Regions from separate parts of the Bacillus sp. 05T21 genome, predicted to be linked through region 2. Evidence: riboswitches for the same ligand, from Rfam matches in the RefSeq annotation. Region 2 holds a riboswitch; each other region holds the start of a gene.
What was found. A riboswitch is a leader RNA that binds a small molecule or an ion and turns the genes downstream of it on or off. The one in region 2 is predicted to bind thiamine pyrophosphate.
Positions count from the first base shown of each region.

Region 1: linked by a shared signal. The riboswitch ahead of tenA (thiaminase II) and the one ahead of thiM (hydroxyethylthiazole kinase) in region 2 are both predicted to bind thiamine pyrophosphate.
Region 3: linked by a shared signal. The riboswitch ahead of tenA (thiaminase II) and the one ahead of thiM (hydroxyethylthiazole kinase) in region 2 are both predicted to bind thiamine pyrophosphate.
Region 4: linked by a shared signal. The riboswitch ahead of thiC (phosphomethylpyrimidine synthase ThiC) and the one ahead of thiM (hydroxyethylthiazole kinase) in region 2 are both predicted to bind thiamine pyrophosphate.

Region 1 covers NZ_JBFTMD010000015.1:3,436-7,582, reverse strand. Annotated here, with positions in the region: gene AC1DKZ_RS21815 (ABC transporter permease) at 1-419, opposite strand, end outside; gene AC1DKZ_RS21810 (ABC transporter ATP-binding protein) at 419-1,168, opposite strand; gene tenA (thiaminase II) at 1,137-1,832, opposite strand; TPP riboswitch at 1,922-2,025, opposite strand; TPP riboswitch at 2,086-2,198, opposite strand; gene AC1DKZ_RS21800 (SH3 domain-containing protein) at 2,458-3,615, shown strand; gene AC1DKZ_RS21795 (hypothetical protein) at 3,621-3,953, shown strand.
Region 2 covers NZ_JBFTMD010000011.1:98,398-102,544, reverse strand. Annotated here, with positions in the region: gene topB (DNA topoisomerase III) at 1-1,932, opposite strand, end outside; TPP riboswitch at 2,161-2,270, shown strand; gene thiM (hydroxyethylthiazole kinase) at 2,343-3,152, shown strand; gene thiE (thiamine phosphate synthase) at 3,166-3,825, shown strand.
Region 3 covers NZ_JBFTMD010000004.1:203,915-208,061, forward strand. Annotated here, with positions in the region: gene AC1DKZ_RS11475 (pPIWI_RE module domain-containing protein) at 1-1,153, opposite strand, end outside; gene tenA (thiaminase II) at 1,496-2,182, opposite strand; TPP riboswitch at 2,307-2,412, opposite strand; gene ddlB (D-alanine--D-alanine ligase) at 2,486-3,400, opposite strand; gene pdxR (MocR-like pyridoxine biosynthesis transcription factor PdxR) at 3,405-4,147, opposite strand, start outside.
Region 4 covers NZ_JBFTMD010000014.1:106,199-110,345, reverse strand. Annotated here, with positions in the region: gene AC1DKZ_RS21595 (magnetosome magnetite crystal formation protein family) at 1-33, opposite strand, end outside; gene lldP (L-lactate permease) at 321-1,994, shown strand; TPP riboswitch at 2,066-2,181, shown strand; gene thiC (phosphomethylpyrimidine synthase ThiC) at 2,294-4,054, shown strand.

The DNA of each region.
Region 1 (4,147 bases), on a different contig from region 2:
CCATCATACGTATTGACCGCAATTGGGAAAAACGTAATTAAAACGGTAACAACAACCTTGCTCCAGATGGTATATCCAAACCATAAAACGAAGAGCGGCGCAAGCGCAGTAATCGGGATTGTTTGTGAAGCAACTAATAACGGATAAAATGCTCTTTCCATCCACGTACTCGCATTCATTAACATTGCTAGCCCTACGCCCAGTACGATAGAAATAACAATGCCTATTAAAACGACGTACAACGTTGCAGGTAAATGAACCGTGAATAATATATCTTTCAGCACCCATATCTTCATTACAATTGCAGAAGGTGATGGCAAAATGTACATCTCATCTACAATTCTTGCTCCTACTTCCCATAGAGCAAGTAGAATTCCACTTAATATAAGGGCAGGTAATAACTCCTTCAAGCGATTCATCATATAAGTACCTGCCTTTGTAACATACTAAGGAGCTCTTCTTTAAGCGCTAACACTTCAGGCTTATATAAATCTTTTCTTGTTCGGTTACGATCAAGCGGCACAATTCGCTCAGTTAAAGTTGCTATCGGTTGATTTTCTACAACCAAAATTCGATTAGAAAGAAACAATGCTTCTTCAACATCATGAGTGATAAATAAAATTGTTTTTTCCCACTCTTTCCATTGTTCAAACAACCATTCTTGCAAAGATGCCTTCGTTAAAGCGTCCAATGCACTAAAAGGTTCATCTAACAATAATATCTCCCCGCCTGTTAATAAAGTTCGGATAAAAGATACGCGTTGCCTCATACCACCAGATAAATCTTTCGGATATTTTTTCTCGTACCCTTGTAAACCAAATTTATGTAACAGTTCTTTCGCTTTTACTTGCGCTTCTTTCTTCTGCACACCTTGGCACTCTAGCGGCAGGGCCGCATTCTCAATAATCGTCCTCCACGGCAAGAGCATATCTTTTTGGGGCATATACCCTACAGGATGACTCTTTGTTTTTGTCAGCTCTATCTGTCCAGTACTTGCCTCTTCTAAGCCTGTAATAAGGCGAAATAAAGTACTTTTCCCGCATCCACTCGGTCCGATAATACTTACAAACTCTTTATCTTGTATAGAAGCATTTAATTCATCGATGATTGGTTTCTCATCATAATGAAAGGAAACATTATGAAACTGTAGTATGTTCTTGCTCCTCAAAACCCCACATCTCCTTACGATAAGCCATATCCCAGAATAAATATTCAAATCGGCTGGAATATAAGAAAATCTCCTCTAATCGGTCTAGCTCTTTCTCTGACTTTCCAACTGCCATTTCATTTAATAAATCTATTAACCAAATACAAAGGTTACCGTATTCTTCAGAACTATATCCTTGAATCCACTCTCCAAAGAACTCATGATCTCTTGCTCCAGGAATATCATTTAAACGCTTTCCAATCTCCCAATAACTCCACATACATGGAAGTAAAGCTGATATTAATTCTGCAAGTGTGCCATTTTGAGATACAGACATCATGTAATTTGTATAGGCTAAATTTTTAGCAGATGGTTTCGCAGATTCTATCTCCTCTACAGTAATGCCAAGTTTGTTTGCATACTGTTTATGGATCGTCATTTCTCCATTTAAAATCCCATCAATTTGCTCTGCAAATTTTGCCATAACTTGTGGATTCGTTGCCTTTACAACTCCAATTGCATATAGCTTTGCATAATCTAACAAATATAAATAATCTTGAATAATATAGTACTGGAATTTGTCTTTTTCCAACGTACCATCCCCCATACCTACTACAAACGGATGATTATGACTTTTCTCCCAAACAGGCTGCACCGTATCAAATAATCTTTCACAAAATTTCATTAATAATTCCCCTTCCTGTATATCTATTTATCTCAATAAAAAAACCACTTCTGTATATAAGAAGTGGTTACAGCAAATAAAATTATAATTTATTCGTTGTTCCACTTCCCTTCGCTAGTATTATCTAGATCAGGTGTTGTAAGGGTTAAGGATTATTCCTCTCTCAGCACGAAAAGCACCCCTAGTGGTGTTAATATGAAATTTTCAAATAAAAAAGCCCCGTTTCTATACGCAAAGAAACGGGGACTCATTGTTAATGTCCGAATTGCTTCCCTACGCTAGCATAATCTAGATCAGGTAATAAAAAGGATCAAAGGCTTACGGCCCTACTCTCAGCTGGCAACACCAGCCCTCCTAGCAAACTATAAAATTATCACTGTCAGTATAACACCGCCATAAGACATCATCAACTGTTTTAATTTTCTTAATTAAGAATTAATTCTTAACGTGTTAAACAAATATAAATGCGACCTCACAAATGATATATACAATATTTATATACGAATCTCTCTTCTGACATTATTTTTATTGATTTCATATTACATTTATGTGAATACGACCAATATATTATATCTTTATACTATAATAAAATTACAACTATACAACTAGAGGAGGTCTTTATTACATGAATAAAGCTACAGCTTTAACAGCAACTACTATCGCAATTGCTTCTTTACTTCCTTCTATGGGAGAATCCGATATACAAACAGCGGCTGCTAAGCAACCATCTACAGTAAAAACTGGATATGTAAAAATTGACAACGTTGCACTACATCAAAATAGCCATACAGACAGTGCAATAATTGATAACATTCGATTTAATAGCCCGGTTACTATTCTTGAGACAACTCAAGATTGGTATAAAGTATCTGTTAACAACAAAACAGGCTATATGAAAAAAGATGCAATTCTATTCAAAAAAAATGTTCAACCAAAGTCTCAATATATCGTAAATGCAAACGCATTAAACGTTCGTTCTGAACCTAATACAGAGTCTTCTATTCTAGATATATTACCAAATGGTCAATTCATTACCATTCAAGGTGAACAAGGGGATTGGTACAAAATATTACATAACGGTCAAATTGGTTACGTACAAAAAACATTTGTATCTAATGGATCCACACCTCTAGTAAAAGGTGTAACAGTACAAGGTTCTCCTTCGTATACTGTTGCAACACCAAAATTAAATGTACGTAGCAATGCTAGCACAAGTGGCACTCTACTTGGCTCATTACAAAATGGTACACAAGTACAAGTAGTAGAAACGGTAGGTACTTGGTATAAAATTCGTTTTGGCACAGGATACGGATATGTAGCAAAACACTATGTAGTGCAAAATCAAAATCAAGCACACGCTGAAACAGCTCCACCTGCATCAATTCCAGCAGTTTTCAAATTCCCTACTCAAGGGAAAATCAGCTCCACTTTTGATATGCGCTGGGAGCAAATGCATTATGGTATAGATATAGCAGCACAAGGAAATGTCTCTATCCAAGCTGCTGCTGCAGGTAAGGTTGTGAAATCTTATTATTCGGCTAGCTACGGCAATGTCGTGTTCATCGCCCATCAAATAAATGGGAAATTATATACAACAGTTTATGCTCATATGAAGGATCGCACTGTACAAGCTGGTGATCAAGTACAAACTGGACAATTAGTAGGTCATATGGGAAACACAGGTCATTCATACGGGCAACATCTCCATTTTGAATTACATAATGGGGAATGGAATTTTGAAAAAACAAATGCAGTAAACCCACTGCCATATTTAGTTAGGTAAATTATATGCCACGCAATATACCTCTCTTTATTGAATACCTGGCCTTTTTAGGTTTAATCTGTTGCTTAATCATTTATAATACGAACACTGTATTTTTATCTATTATTATTGCTTTTGTTGCTTTAGAAATCATTATGGAAGCATTACAAATGCGGCTAAAACAAAAAATTGCCCATATTTATAATGTGATTTTTCTTTTAAGTGCTCTTATAACAAATATAATTAGTAATGGTTTTTATTTATCTACCGTACTTCCTGTATTCTTTATAGGTGTTTTATTATTCATAGCTAGATACGTTCATGTTCCTAATAACCAAAAACATGAACAAGAAGCTTAGAAAGAGGAGACACTGTGTACCAATCTTTCAAAGATAATCCAATGAAATATATATTGAATTTATATGAAAAAATGAATACTTTTTTTGGTATACAAAGAAGTTATACTGCACAATTTCTCCTTTATGGAATGTTATTTCTTATCTTAGTTACTTTCTCCTTGCTTTACTAACAAAAAAGGATCTCACATAAACTT
Region 2 (4,147 bases):
ATTTTTACGGTGACCACATTCGCGATCTTGGCATACAAGCATTTTACCTTTTTTACCGTTTACTTCTAACATTGGTTTACCACAGTCTGGACAAGACTTCGTTGAAATGTTGTCGTGTTTATATTTCTTATCACTCGATTTAATTTCAGCAACAATTTCTTTCGTATAGTTCTTCATTTCTGAAATGAATACTTCTTTCTTTAATTTTCCTTTAGCGATAGCTTCTAACTTTTGCTCCCATTCACCAGTTAGTGTAGGAGATTTCAGTTCTTCTGGCACTAAATCAAGTAACTGACGGCCTTTTGAAGTAATGTGAATATCTTTACCACGTTTTTCAAGCAAGAACGAATTGAATAACTTGTCGATAATATCAGCTCGTGTAGCTACAGTACCTAATCCACCAGTTGACTTTAACGTGTCAGCAAGTTGTTTGTTTTGCGTATCCATGTATTTTGTTGGGTTTTCCATCGCTGAAAGTAATGTTGCTTCATTAAAACGTGCAGGTGCTTTCGTTTGACCTGATGTTTGGACAATTAGTTTTATGTTTAATGTATCGCCTTTTTCGATGCGAGGTAAGATTTGTTCTTTTACATCATCGCTTGCATCATCATCTTCAAATCGATTTTCATAAACCTCTTTCCAGCCAGCATGTAAAATCGTTTTTCCGCGTGCGATGAACGTTTCGTCACCAATTTTCGTGCGCAATGTTAGTTGTTCATATTCAAAGGCCGGGAATAAAACAGCTAAGAAACGTTTTACAACTAAGTCATAAATTTTACGTTCTTTATCTGTGAAAGCTGAGAAGTTTACATAGCTCTCTGTTGGAATAATTGCGTGATGATCGCTTACTTTACTATCATCAACAAATGATTTATTAGATTTTACAGGTTTCTGCAATACTTTATGTGCTAAAGGACGGTATTCTCCAACTCCGCAAGCCTTCAGACGCTCTGGAAGTGTTCCGACAATATCAGATGAAATATAGCGTGAATCTGTACGAGGGTACGTTAAAACTTTATGCTGTTCATATAATTTTTGCATAATGTTTAATGTTTCTTTCGCAGAGTAACCAAATATTTTATTCGCATCACGTTGTAGCTCAGTTAAATCGTAAAGACCAGGAGCGAACGATTTCTTTTGTTTTTTATCAATGTCTACAACAGTAGCATTTTGTTTACTAATTTTGTTCACGATTGCATCAGTTTTTTCTTTATTAAAGCTACGGCTATTTCCTTTTGTATCTTGCCAAGTTAGCTTTAATCTCTCAGCTGTTTGAGCTTCGATACCATAGTAAGTTTGAGCTTTGAAATGTTTGATTTCATCTTCACGGCTTGCAATCATGGCTACAGTAGGTGTTTGAACACGACCACAATTTAGTTGGGCATTAAAGCGAGTAGTTAATGCTCGAGTCGCATTAAGCCCGATATACCAGTCAGCCTCTGAACGTGCGACAGCCGAAGCGTATAGATTGTCATATGCTTTTCCTGGTTTTAAATTTGCGAAGCCATCTTTAATTGCTTTATCGGTAACAGATGAAATCCATAGACGTTTAATCGGTTTCTGCATTTTTACTTTATCGATAATCCAGCGTGCGACCAACTCTCCCTCACGACCGGCGTCAGTAGCTATAATGATTTCATTTACATCTTTTCTAAGAAGCTGACTTTTTACAGCGTTAAACTGTTTCCCTGTTTGTTTAATAACGGTTAGTTTTAAACGCTCCGGTAGCATTGGTAAATCTTCTAAATTCCACTGTTTATATTTCACATCATAGCTTTCTGGATCAGCTAATGTAACGAGATGACCTAAAGCCCAAGTAACAATATATTTACTACCTTCAAGATAGCCGTTCCCTTTTTTATCACATTTCAGTACACGTGCGATATCACGTGCAACAGAAGGTTTTTCAGCAATTACAATACTTTTTGCCATATTTAAAAACATCCTTTCAAATTTCCATACGTTAAATATAGCATACATCTTTGTTCTATTCAGTCTTGCTGACGGTTTGAGTTATTTGTGGTGAAATATACGTGTGAGAGTTTTACTTATATAAAGGCGAAGAATGGTTGAACCAGGAGAGTTCTGATCTCTATCATTCTATAAAAGTAAAGAACTTGTTATTTTACTAGAATAAGAGTAGACTTTGAAGTAGATGAATAATAAACACATGGGAGTTTGTGGATGCAAACTGAGAGTATGACTAGTCCGTCATTGACCATTTGAACCTGTTGGATAATGCCAGCGTAGGGAGAGTGTAAAAGCACATGTTCAGGCACTTTGCGTACGCGCAAAGTGCCTTTTTGTGTATCTCCCATTACTATAGTTAGGAGATGAAAAGGATGAATATGAAAGAAATTAGTAAAGTAGTGGATTTGGTGAGAGAGTCTAATCCACTCGTTCATAATATTACAAATGTCGTTGTAACAAACTTTACAGCTAACGGTTTGTTAGCGTTAGGGGCATCGCCTGTAATGGCGTATGCAAAAGAAGAAGTAGCAGAAATGGCTAGCATTGCGGGAGCCCTTGTTTTAAATATGGGTACACTTCGTCCTGAAGAGGTAGAAGCGATGTTACTTGCTGGTAAATCAGCAAATAAGAATGATGTACCAGTATTGTTTGATCCAGTTGGGGCAGGAGCAACTTCTTATCGAACAGAAGTTGCGAGATATATTCCAGCTGAAATCGATTTAGCTGTTATCCGCGGAAATGCGGCTGAAATAGCTAACGTTATTAATGAGAAATGGGAAATTAAAGGTGTAGATGCTGGTACTGGAAACGGTAATGTTGTAAATATTGCAAAACAGGCAGCGGATGAATTAAATACAGTTGCGATAATTACTGGACAAGAAGATGTTGTTACAGATGGAGAGCGAACTATTCTTATTCGAAATGGCCATCCTATTTTAACGAAAGTTACTGGAACAGGTTGTTTACTGACTTCTGTAATAGGAGCATTTGTAGCGGTAGAAAAGGATTATGTAAAGGCAGCAGTAGCCGCATTAACATTCTATGGAGTAGCAGCAGAAATAGCGGCTTCGAAAACAGTAGAGAATGGACCAGGAAGCTTTCAAATTGAATTTTTAAATCAGTTAGCGAATACAACTTCAGATGATATTGAGAAGTATGGAAAGATTGAGGTTATACAGTAAGGAGGGGAACTAGATGTCGCGCATTACAATGGATGAAATGTCTAGGTTATTACGAGTATATTTTATTATGGGAAGTAACAATTGTACGAAGGAGCCACTACAAGTATTGAGAGATGCACTTGAAGGCGGTATAACAATTTTTCAATTTCGTGAAAAGGGGGAAGGGGCTTTAACGGGAGAGAAACGTATTGATTTTGCGAAAGAACTGCAAGCGCTTTGCAAGGAGTACGATGTACCATTCATCGTAAATGATGATGTGGAACTAGCCCTCGAGTTAGATGCAGATGGCGTGCATGTTGGACAAGATGATGAAGGAATTACATCTGTTCGTAAAAAAATGGGAGATAAAATTATTGGAGTATCTACACATACAATTGAAGAAGCACGCTGGGCGATTGAAAATGGAGCCGATTATTTAGGAGTTGGTCCAATTTTCCCGACGAGTACGAAAAAAGATACAAAAGCGGTTCAAGGAACGAAAGGTCTAAAGTATTTTAGGGAACAAGAGATTGCAATACCGATCGTTGGGATTGGTGGGATTACAATTGAAAATACAGCTTCTGTTATAGAAGCGGGTGCGGATGGTGTTTCAGTTATTTCAGCGATTAGCTTAGCGGAATCTGCGTATGAAAGTACGAAGAAATTAGTTGAGGAAGTAAATAAGAGTTTGTAGAGTCGCAAAATGAGTTGTTTCGTTTATCCTGCTATTTGTGGGAGTCTTACGCCGGTAAAAGCCCGATTGGTGCGGACTAATAATCAGTGGGGGGATGAACAAAACCCACTGATTAAAGTTTCAATTTATTTAAACAAACGTTTGATTAAAAAAGCACAAACCCTTTAAAATTGTAGGTTTGTGCGTTTATCCCGCTATTCGCCGGGCAGTAAAACTCCCACCTCAAAATTCGGCTTTAGCAAAGAGGTTAGGTGGGAGATCAACTGCCCGTAAAAGCCCGATTGGTGCGGGCTAATAATCAGTGGGGGATGAACAAAACCCC
Region 3 (4,147 bases), on a different contig from region 2:
GTTCTATCTCTATTACTATATCATCTGACCATACTTCTAACGTAATTGTGTCTAATCCCTTTGGTGCAAATAAAGGTAATAACTCATTCTCATTATTAGTTAATACTTTTTTACCCTCTGGAAGTAATGTGAAGTATGGGAATATTCGTTGGAATTCATTAAAAAGTTCCTCTTTTTCTCTTACTTTTATACCAAATTTTATTTTTGTTCCTTGAACTTTATATATATTTTCGTTATATGGAAGAAGTACTCTTACATTAGTTCCTCTAATATACTCTTTCGGACATTGGAGAATGCGCTCTAATTTAACTTCTCCCCCTATCCTATAATCATCTTCTAAATTTCTAAAACGTTTAATCCACTTTATTCCTTTTTCAGCTTGTTGCACTTTTAACTTTATAAACCTTTGCTGTTTCTTATTTAATTCAAATTCAGGAGTTGAAATCAGTATTTGGCTCCGCTTTCGCCCTAAAAGTATAGAAATATCTTTATGATTATATTGTTGATAAAACCGCCTAATCCCTACAGATACTTTTAATAGCGGAATATTCTCACCTCCACGAGTTATGTATTCAAACCGATATACATAAGCGAAATAATCATGTGTTTCTTCATCTTTAATTGGCTCAGACATCGCTTCAGAAATATGTTGTGATCGCAGTGGCGAAAAATATATTTCTTCCTCATTTTTATTTTCCATACGTAAAGGCTGTTCGCAAAAGATATGAGTAATTAGAGCCGGTACCCATTTAGAAAACGTTTTTTTATCATGTAATACTGGTAAATTACTAATTAAATCATGCTGCCATTCTAAATGTGGTGGATCTATTAATTTATTCGGTTTCCAATCACGAATAACCTCATACCAGCTTTGGAAAATATAGTCTAACTGTTCTTGTCTCATTGGTTCCTTAGCCACAATCCAAGGTGTATCTTCCTTTAATATATATGGATTATGCTGAATGAATAATATATCAGAAAACATTTCATACAATCTTTCATTTACAAGTTTTAATTTGCTCGTTAATAAAAATGTTCTATAATGTATCTCTACAATCTCAAGCCATTCAATAGGAAAATAAATATACGATACTTTCTCATTATAGAGGGGTTCTACTATATTTTTAAATGCTAATAACTGTAATTTTTCCATATTATTAATACTTCCTCTCTTAATTTATATTGATCATGAATAATACTAGAAAAGATACCAATTTTTTAAGCATTAACGAATCAAATTTTAACCAAGCACATTAAAGGAAATAGCTAAATTACATTTAGTTATATAAATAAAACATTGTTAAAATCAAATTAATATAAAATTAATATAAAATAACTATTAACATATAACTACCTCCTTATGGGACTTTATATTATAAAATCATTATAATGAATTATTATATTTTTTATCTATGATTTACAAAAAAATTACAGAAACTAAATATAATAAAAGGTATCGCCTCTTTATATAGCGATACCTTTTATATACTCTTAATTAAATAACACCTTTAACTTCTTCATTCATCGGCCATTTTTCTAATGTATATGCCATTTCCCAAAATGAATATTCATATTGACTACTAAAAATAAAATGTTGTCTCATACGATTACAGTCTGCCTCTGTTACCTTTTCAGCGATCATATCTAATCGTGTGATTTGCTCTTCTACTAGAGTACGGAACCAATCAGACCCATATGCAGAAATCCATTCTTGATAAATTGGCTCTTCTGGTTGACATTCTTTTAATCGTTCACCGATTTCATAATATAACCAATAACAAGGTAAAATAGCCGCAATAATATCTCCTAAATGCCCTTCATAAGCTGCACGATACATATGAGATGTATATGCATATGCAGTTGGCGCAGGAATAAAATTATCTTTTTCTTCTTTTGGAATCCCTAATTTCTTTGCAAAATTCTCATGTAATGATAACTCAGCTTCATACGTATTTTGTGCATGGTGTGCCATACGAGCTGTCGTTTCTAATTCAAGAGCCTTTGCAGCACCTAACGCTTGTACTCTAGCAAAATGACTCAAATAATAAGAATCTTGAAGCACATAATATCGAAAACTAGCTAAATCTAATGTTCCTTCGCCTAGTTTTTTTACAAAAGGATGGTTAAAACTTGCTTCCCAAATTGAATCTACTTCTTTACGTAATGATTGTGAAAAAGTCATTTAAATCCCTCCAAATAATGTAAAAAATATACGTATTTATCCACAATTATTAAAGCTGTAAAATAAAAAAACTTTCTTTACAGGCGTAAAGAAAGTGAAATTGACAGTATATATTCGTTAAATAGCAACGTCTTTCCCACTTCCCTACGCTGGCATTAACCAGATCAGGTACTAAGAGTCTCAAAATTCCATCTGATCTCAGCCTATAAAAGGCCCCCCTAGTGGATAAATATTTAGTTGTCGTATTGTAATTATCATAGCATAATTCATGGAACTGTCAAAAGAATTAATTATATAACTACCTTAAAAACCTTCTTCTTTCCTTACTTTTAATGAAGTTTCAATTATCATATCTAATAGTTTGCTATAATTAATTCCCGCTGCTTCCGCACTTTTTGGTAGTAAACTTGATTGTGTCATCCCTGGTAATGTATTAACTTCCATTACATATGGAATTCCTTCCTTCACCATCATATCAACCCTTGCATAAACACTACATTTTAATGCTTTATAACAAGCCAGTGACGCTTTATTTACACGTTCCTTTATTTCAGCTGGAAGTTCAATAACTTCTTCAACTGTACTAGTATCATCATATTTTGCATTATAGTCAAAGAACACAGCAGCATGTCGAATCGAAATGATAGGTAACTGTTGCCCATCAAAAATTGAACATGTAATCTCGTCACCTTTTATATACTTCTCAATTACTACTTCAGAATCCCATTCGAATACAGTTTCCAGCATAGAGATTAATTCATTTTTATCATAGACAATCTTAACTCCAACACTTGAGCCGCCAGAGTTTGGTTTTACCACTAACGGAAATCCTAATTTATCTAACTCCTCAAGCTTTAGATCCTCCATTTTTGTAAGTTCAATCCAATCTGGTGTTTCTACTCCTTCATAACGCAAAATCTTTTTCGAAATATTTTTGTCCATACATATACCGCTAGATAACATATTGCTACCGCTATAAGGAATACCTAAACTCTCTAGCGTCCCTTGAACTGTACCATCTTCTCCGTACTTTCCGTGTAATGCTAGCAATGCAAAATCAATGTCTTTCGCTTTTTCAATTAAATCCATTTTTTCATTTAACGTAATTGGAACGATTTCATATTTACTCTTATCTAAATGTGCAATCATTTCATTCCCAGTCATAATTGATACTTGTTTTTCAGAGGATACTCCTCCCATAATAACGCCAATTCTCATTTTCTCAACTCCAAGTTTCATTTTTTAAAGTTTCACCAATTATTTGAATCCCTCTAACAATTTCCTGTTCTTTCAAACGTGAAAATCCTAATCGGAATGTGTTCGCTCCTCCTCCATCAGAGTAAAAAACATCACCAGGAGAAAACGTAACTCCTTTCTCATAACACTTTTGTAAAAGTGTGCGGGCTTGAATTTTTTCTTCCAACTCTATAAACAAATGAAGTCCACCGTCTCCAGTCATTCTTTTAAACGGAATGTACTGATTACACGCCCCAACAGCTAACTCATATTTTTTCTTATAAACAGATCTTGCTTTTTTTAAATATTTTTCAAAATATCCTTCATGTAAATATTGAAACAGAACAGCTTGATCTAACGTAGATGTGTGAATGGTTCTGGCTCTTTTAACACTTTCTAAATAATGTATCAGTTCTTTATCTGCAATGATCCAACCTACACGTAAACCAGGGAAAAGTACCTTTGAAAAGCTACTAATATAAATCACATTATTACCAGCCCCTGCAAAAGTTAATAATGGCGATAAATGTGAACCCGAATAACGTAATTCTTCATTAAACCCATCCTCTATAATAGGGATCTTGTATTTTGAAAATAACCTCATCAATTCCGTTCTTTTCTCCGAACTCGTAACAATACCAGTTGGATTATGATAAGAAGGGATTAAATACGCGAAATCAAAATCCTTTTCACGCAAACTTTTTTCTACTTCATTCGTATCAATACCAT
Region 4 (4,147 bases), on a different contig from region 2:
TGATAAAGCTGCTAATATTTTGTTTCCGTTCATATATATCACCTCATAAGTAATGTTCGTTGTTATACCTTTAGTATGCAGTAGATTTGGCGAGCTTCCTATCGATTAACATTACAAGAACGTGACGCTTTTGTAAGATTTCCTTTTTAAATGATAAAATTTTCAAAAAAATCTTTTTAAATGAAAATTGTTGTGATAAAATTATTGAAAACGTTTTCTTAAACGTTTTATATTTTTTAGACTTAAAGGTATGATGACCTGGTAGTCTATTGATAAGGTTATATCTTATTTAAAAGGGGATTCTTTAGGGGGAGAGAACAATGAACACATGGACACAAGTTTACGATCCGTTCGGTAACATTTGGATTTCGGCAGCAGTCGCACTTATTCCAATCATCTTTTTTTTCTTAGCTTTAGCAGTTTTCCGCATGAAGGGGTATGTGGCAGGATTTATTACAGTTGTATTAACGATTTTGGTGGCGTTATTTGCGTATAAAATGCCATTCACAATGGCAATGGCAGCGACCGGATACGGTTTCTTATACGGATTATGGCCAATTGCGTGGATTATCATTATGTCAGTATTTTTATATAAAATTTCTGTGAAAACAGGTCAATTTGATGTCATTCGTACATCTGTATTATCCATTACGAATGACCATCGTTTACTCGTTATTTTAATCGGATTTTCATTTGGAGCATTTTTGGAAGGGGCAGCAGGATTTGGTGCACCAGTAGCGATTACGGCAGCGCTTCTGGCAGGCCTTGGGCTAAATCCTTTATATGCAGCAGGTCTTTGTTTAATCGCAAATACTGCACCAGTAGCGTTCGGAGCAATGGGGATTCCGATTACAGTTGCTGGACAAGTAACAGGCATTGATCCGCATAAAATTGGACAGATGGCTGGGCATCAATTACCGTTCTTATCTTTATTTGTTCCGTTCTTTATCGTATTTTTAATGGATGGCTTTAAAGGAGTAAAACAAACGTGGCCTGCTTTATTTGTAGCGGGTAGTTCATTTGCAATTACACAGTTCATTACAGCGACGTTTTTAGGGCCAGAACTTCCTGATATTACGTCAGCGCTTGTAAGTTTAGTAAGTTTATCGCTATTCTTAAAAGTTTGGCAGCCGAAAGAAATTTATCAAACTAAGCAAGCGAATAGTGAAGTAGCCGCGGCGACGACAACGACAACGACAACGACATCTATGCCGAAACTAACGGTAGGAAAAGTAGTAAAAGCGTGGTCTCCGTTCATTATTTTAACTGTGATGGTAGTCATTTGGAGCCAAAGTTTCTTTAAAGCATTATTCGCTCCGGGCGGCGCTTTAGAAAGTCTCGTATTTAAATTTGAAGTTCCAAGCTTGCACAATTTAGTAATGAAAGCAGAGCCTATTGTAAATAAACCAACACCTTATGAAGCAATCTTGAAATTAGATATTTTATCAGCGACTGGAACAGCAATTTTAATTGCTTGTATCATTTCTATCTTTATTTTAAAAATGAGTGCAAAAGATGCAGTAGCAACATTTAAAGAAACGTTAAACGAACTAAAAATGCCAATTCTATCTATTGGATTCGTATTAGGATTCGCATTTATCGCAAACTATTCTGGTCTATCTTCTACATTAGCGTTAGCACTTGCAGGAACTGGCGGACTATTCCCGTTCTTCTCACCATTCTTAGGATGGATTGGCGTATTCTTAACAGGATCAGATACGTCAGCGAACGCACTGTTCTCGAATTTACAAGCAATTACAGCGCAGCAAGTCGGTGTATCTGAAGTACTTCTCGTTGCAGCAAATACAACGGGCGGTGTAACAGGTAAAATGATTTCTCCGCAATCAATTGCGATTGCTTGTGCGGCAGTTGGACTTGCTGGGAAAGAGTCAGATTTGTTCCGCTTTTCATTGAAGCATAGTTTATTCTTCGTTACTATTGTTGGGATTATGACGTATGTACAGGCTTATTATTTAACTTGGATGATTCCGTAAACAACAAAAGAAATAAACTTTGCATTTTTCAGATTATAGTGTATGATGGGAAAGTATTGAAAATTAAATCAGTGATAAACTAGGGGTGCCTAACGTATGCGTAGGCTGAGAGAGAAGCGTGTGAACTTCTTAACCCTTTGGACCTGATCTGGCTCGTACCAGCGTAGGGAAGTTAACGGCTTTACATAATTATGTCTTTATGAGCCAGGTCCTTATTCTTTTATGGACCTGGCTCTTTTTATTTTGGCATGCGCTGGCCATATCTCGTCCTTGTCACGAACAGGGGGGCAACAAAGGTTATGAAACAGTCTGTTTCAGCTGAGCAAATTGAATTGAAATCGAGTTTACCAGGAAGTAAGAAAGTGTATGTGGATGGAACACGTGAAGGTATGAAAGTACCAATGCGCGAGATTGAACAAAGCGATACGAACGGTGTTCAAAATCCGCCAATCCGTGTGTATGATACGAGTGGACCTTATACAGATCCAGAGTATAAAGTGGAGCTGGAAAAAGGGATTCCAACGCCGCGCCACTCTTGGACCTTGGGGCGTGGTGATGTGGAAGCTTATGAAGGACGCGAAATTAAACCTGAGGATGACGGTGTGAAAGTGGCTTCAAAACATACACCTGTTTTCCCGCAAATGGATCGTAAGCCGCTTAGAGCGAAGCAAGGTGCAAATGTTTCGCAGATGCATTATGCGCGTAATGGCATTATTACGTCTGAGATGGAATATGTTGCGATTCGTGAAGGGGTAGAGCCTGAATTTGTTCGTAAGGAGATTGCAGAAGGTCGTGCGATTTTGCCGGCGAACATTAACCACCCTGAAGCGGAACCGATGATAATTGGACGTAATTTTCACGTAAAGGTAAATGCAAATATCGGAAACTCTGCTGTATCGTCTTCTATTGCAGAAGAAGTAGAGAAGATGACGTGGGCGACTCGCTGGGGTGCAGATACGATTATGGATTTATCTACAGGAAAAAACATTCATACAACACGTGAGTGGATTATTCGTAATGCTCCGGTACCAGTTGGAACTGTGCCAATTTATCAAGCGCTTGAAAAGGTAAACGGAATTGCAGAGGATTTAACGTGGGAAGTGTATCGTGATACGTTAATTGAGCAGGCGGAGCAAGGCGTTGATTACTTCACGATTCACGCTGGTGTATTACTTCGTTACATTCCCATTACTGCAAAGCGTATGACCGGTATTGTTTCGCGCGGTGGTTCGATTATGGCGCAGTGGTGTTTATTCCATCATAAAGAAAACTTCCTATATACTCACTTTGAAGAAATTTGTGAAATTATGAAGCAGTACGATGTTTCGTTCTCTCTTGGAGATGGATTACGTCCAGGTTCTATTGCAGATGCAAATGACGAAGCGCAGTTTTCTGAGCTTGAAACACTTGGTGAATTAACAAAAATCGCTTGGAAACATGATGTGCAAGTTATGATTGAAGGACCTGGGCATGTACCGATGCATTTAATTAAAGAAAATATGGAGAAAGAACTTGATATTTGTCAGGGTGCGCCGTTCTATACACTTGGGCCGTTAACGACAGATATTGCACCAGGTTATGATCATATTACTTCAGCGATTGGAGCTGCGATGATCGGCTGGTTTGGAACGGCGATGCTTTGTTATGTAACACCGAAAGAACATTTAGGTTTACCGAACAAAGATGATGTTCGCGAAGGGGTTATTACGTACAAAATCGCTGCGCATGCAGCCGATCTTGCGAAAGGGCATAAAACGGCTCATCAGCGTGATGATGCACTTTCAAAAGCACGATTTGAATTCCGTTGGCGCGACCAATTTAATTTATCTTTAGATCCTGAACGCGCGATGGAGTACCATGATGAAACGTTGCCAGCAGAAGGGGCGAAAACGGCGCATTTCTGTTCAATGTGTGGCCCAAAGTTTTGTAGTATGAGAATTTCACATGATATTCGTGAATATGCGAAAGAAAATGACTTAGAAACGACAGAAGCAATTGAAAAAGGAATGAAAGAGAAAGCGGTAGAATTCAAAGAAACTGGTAGTCACTTATATCAATAACACGTCACACCTCTTTACTTGATTGATCACACTGTACCTAACTTAAATATAGAAGAAGCCCCCTTTGCTAAGACGGTAGCAAAGGGGGCTTCT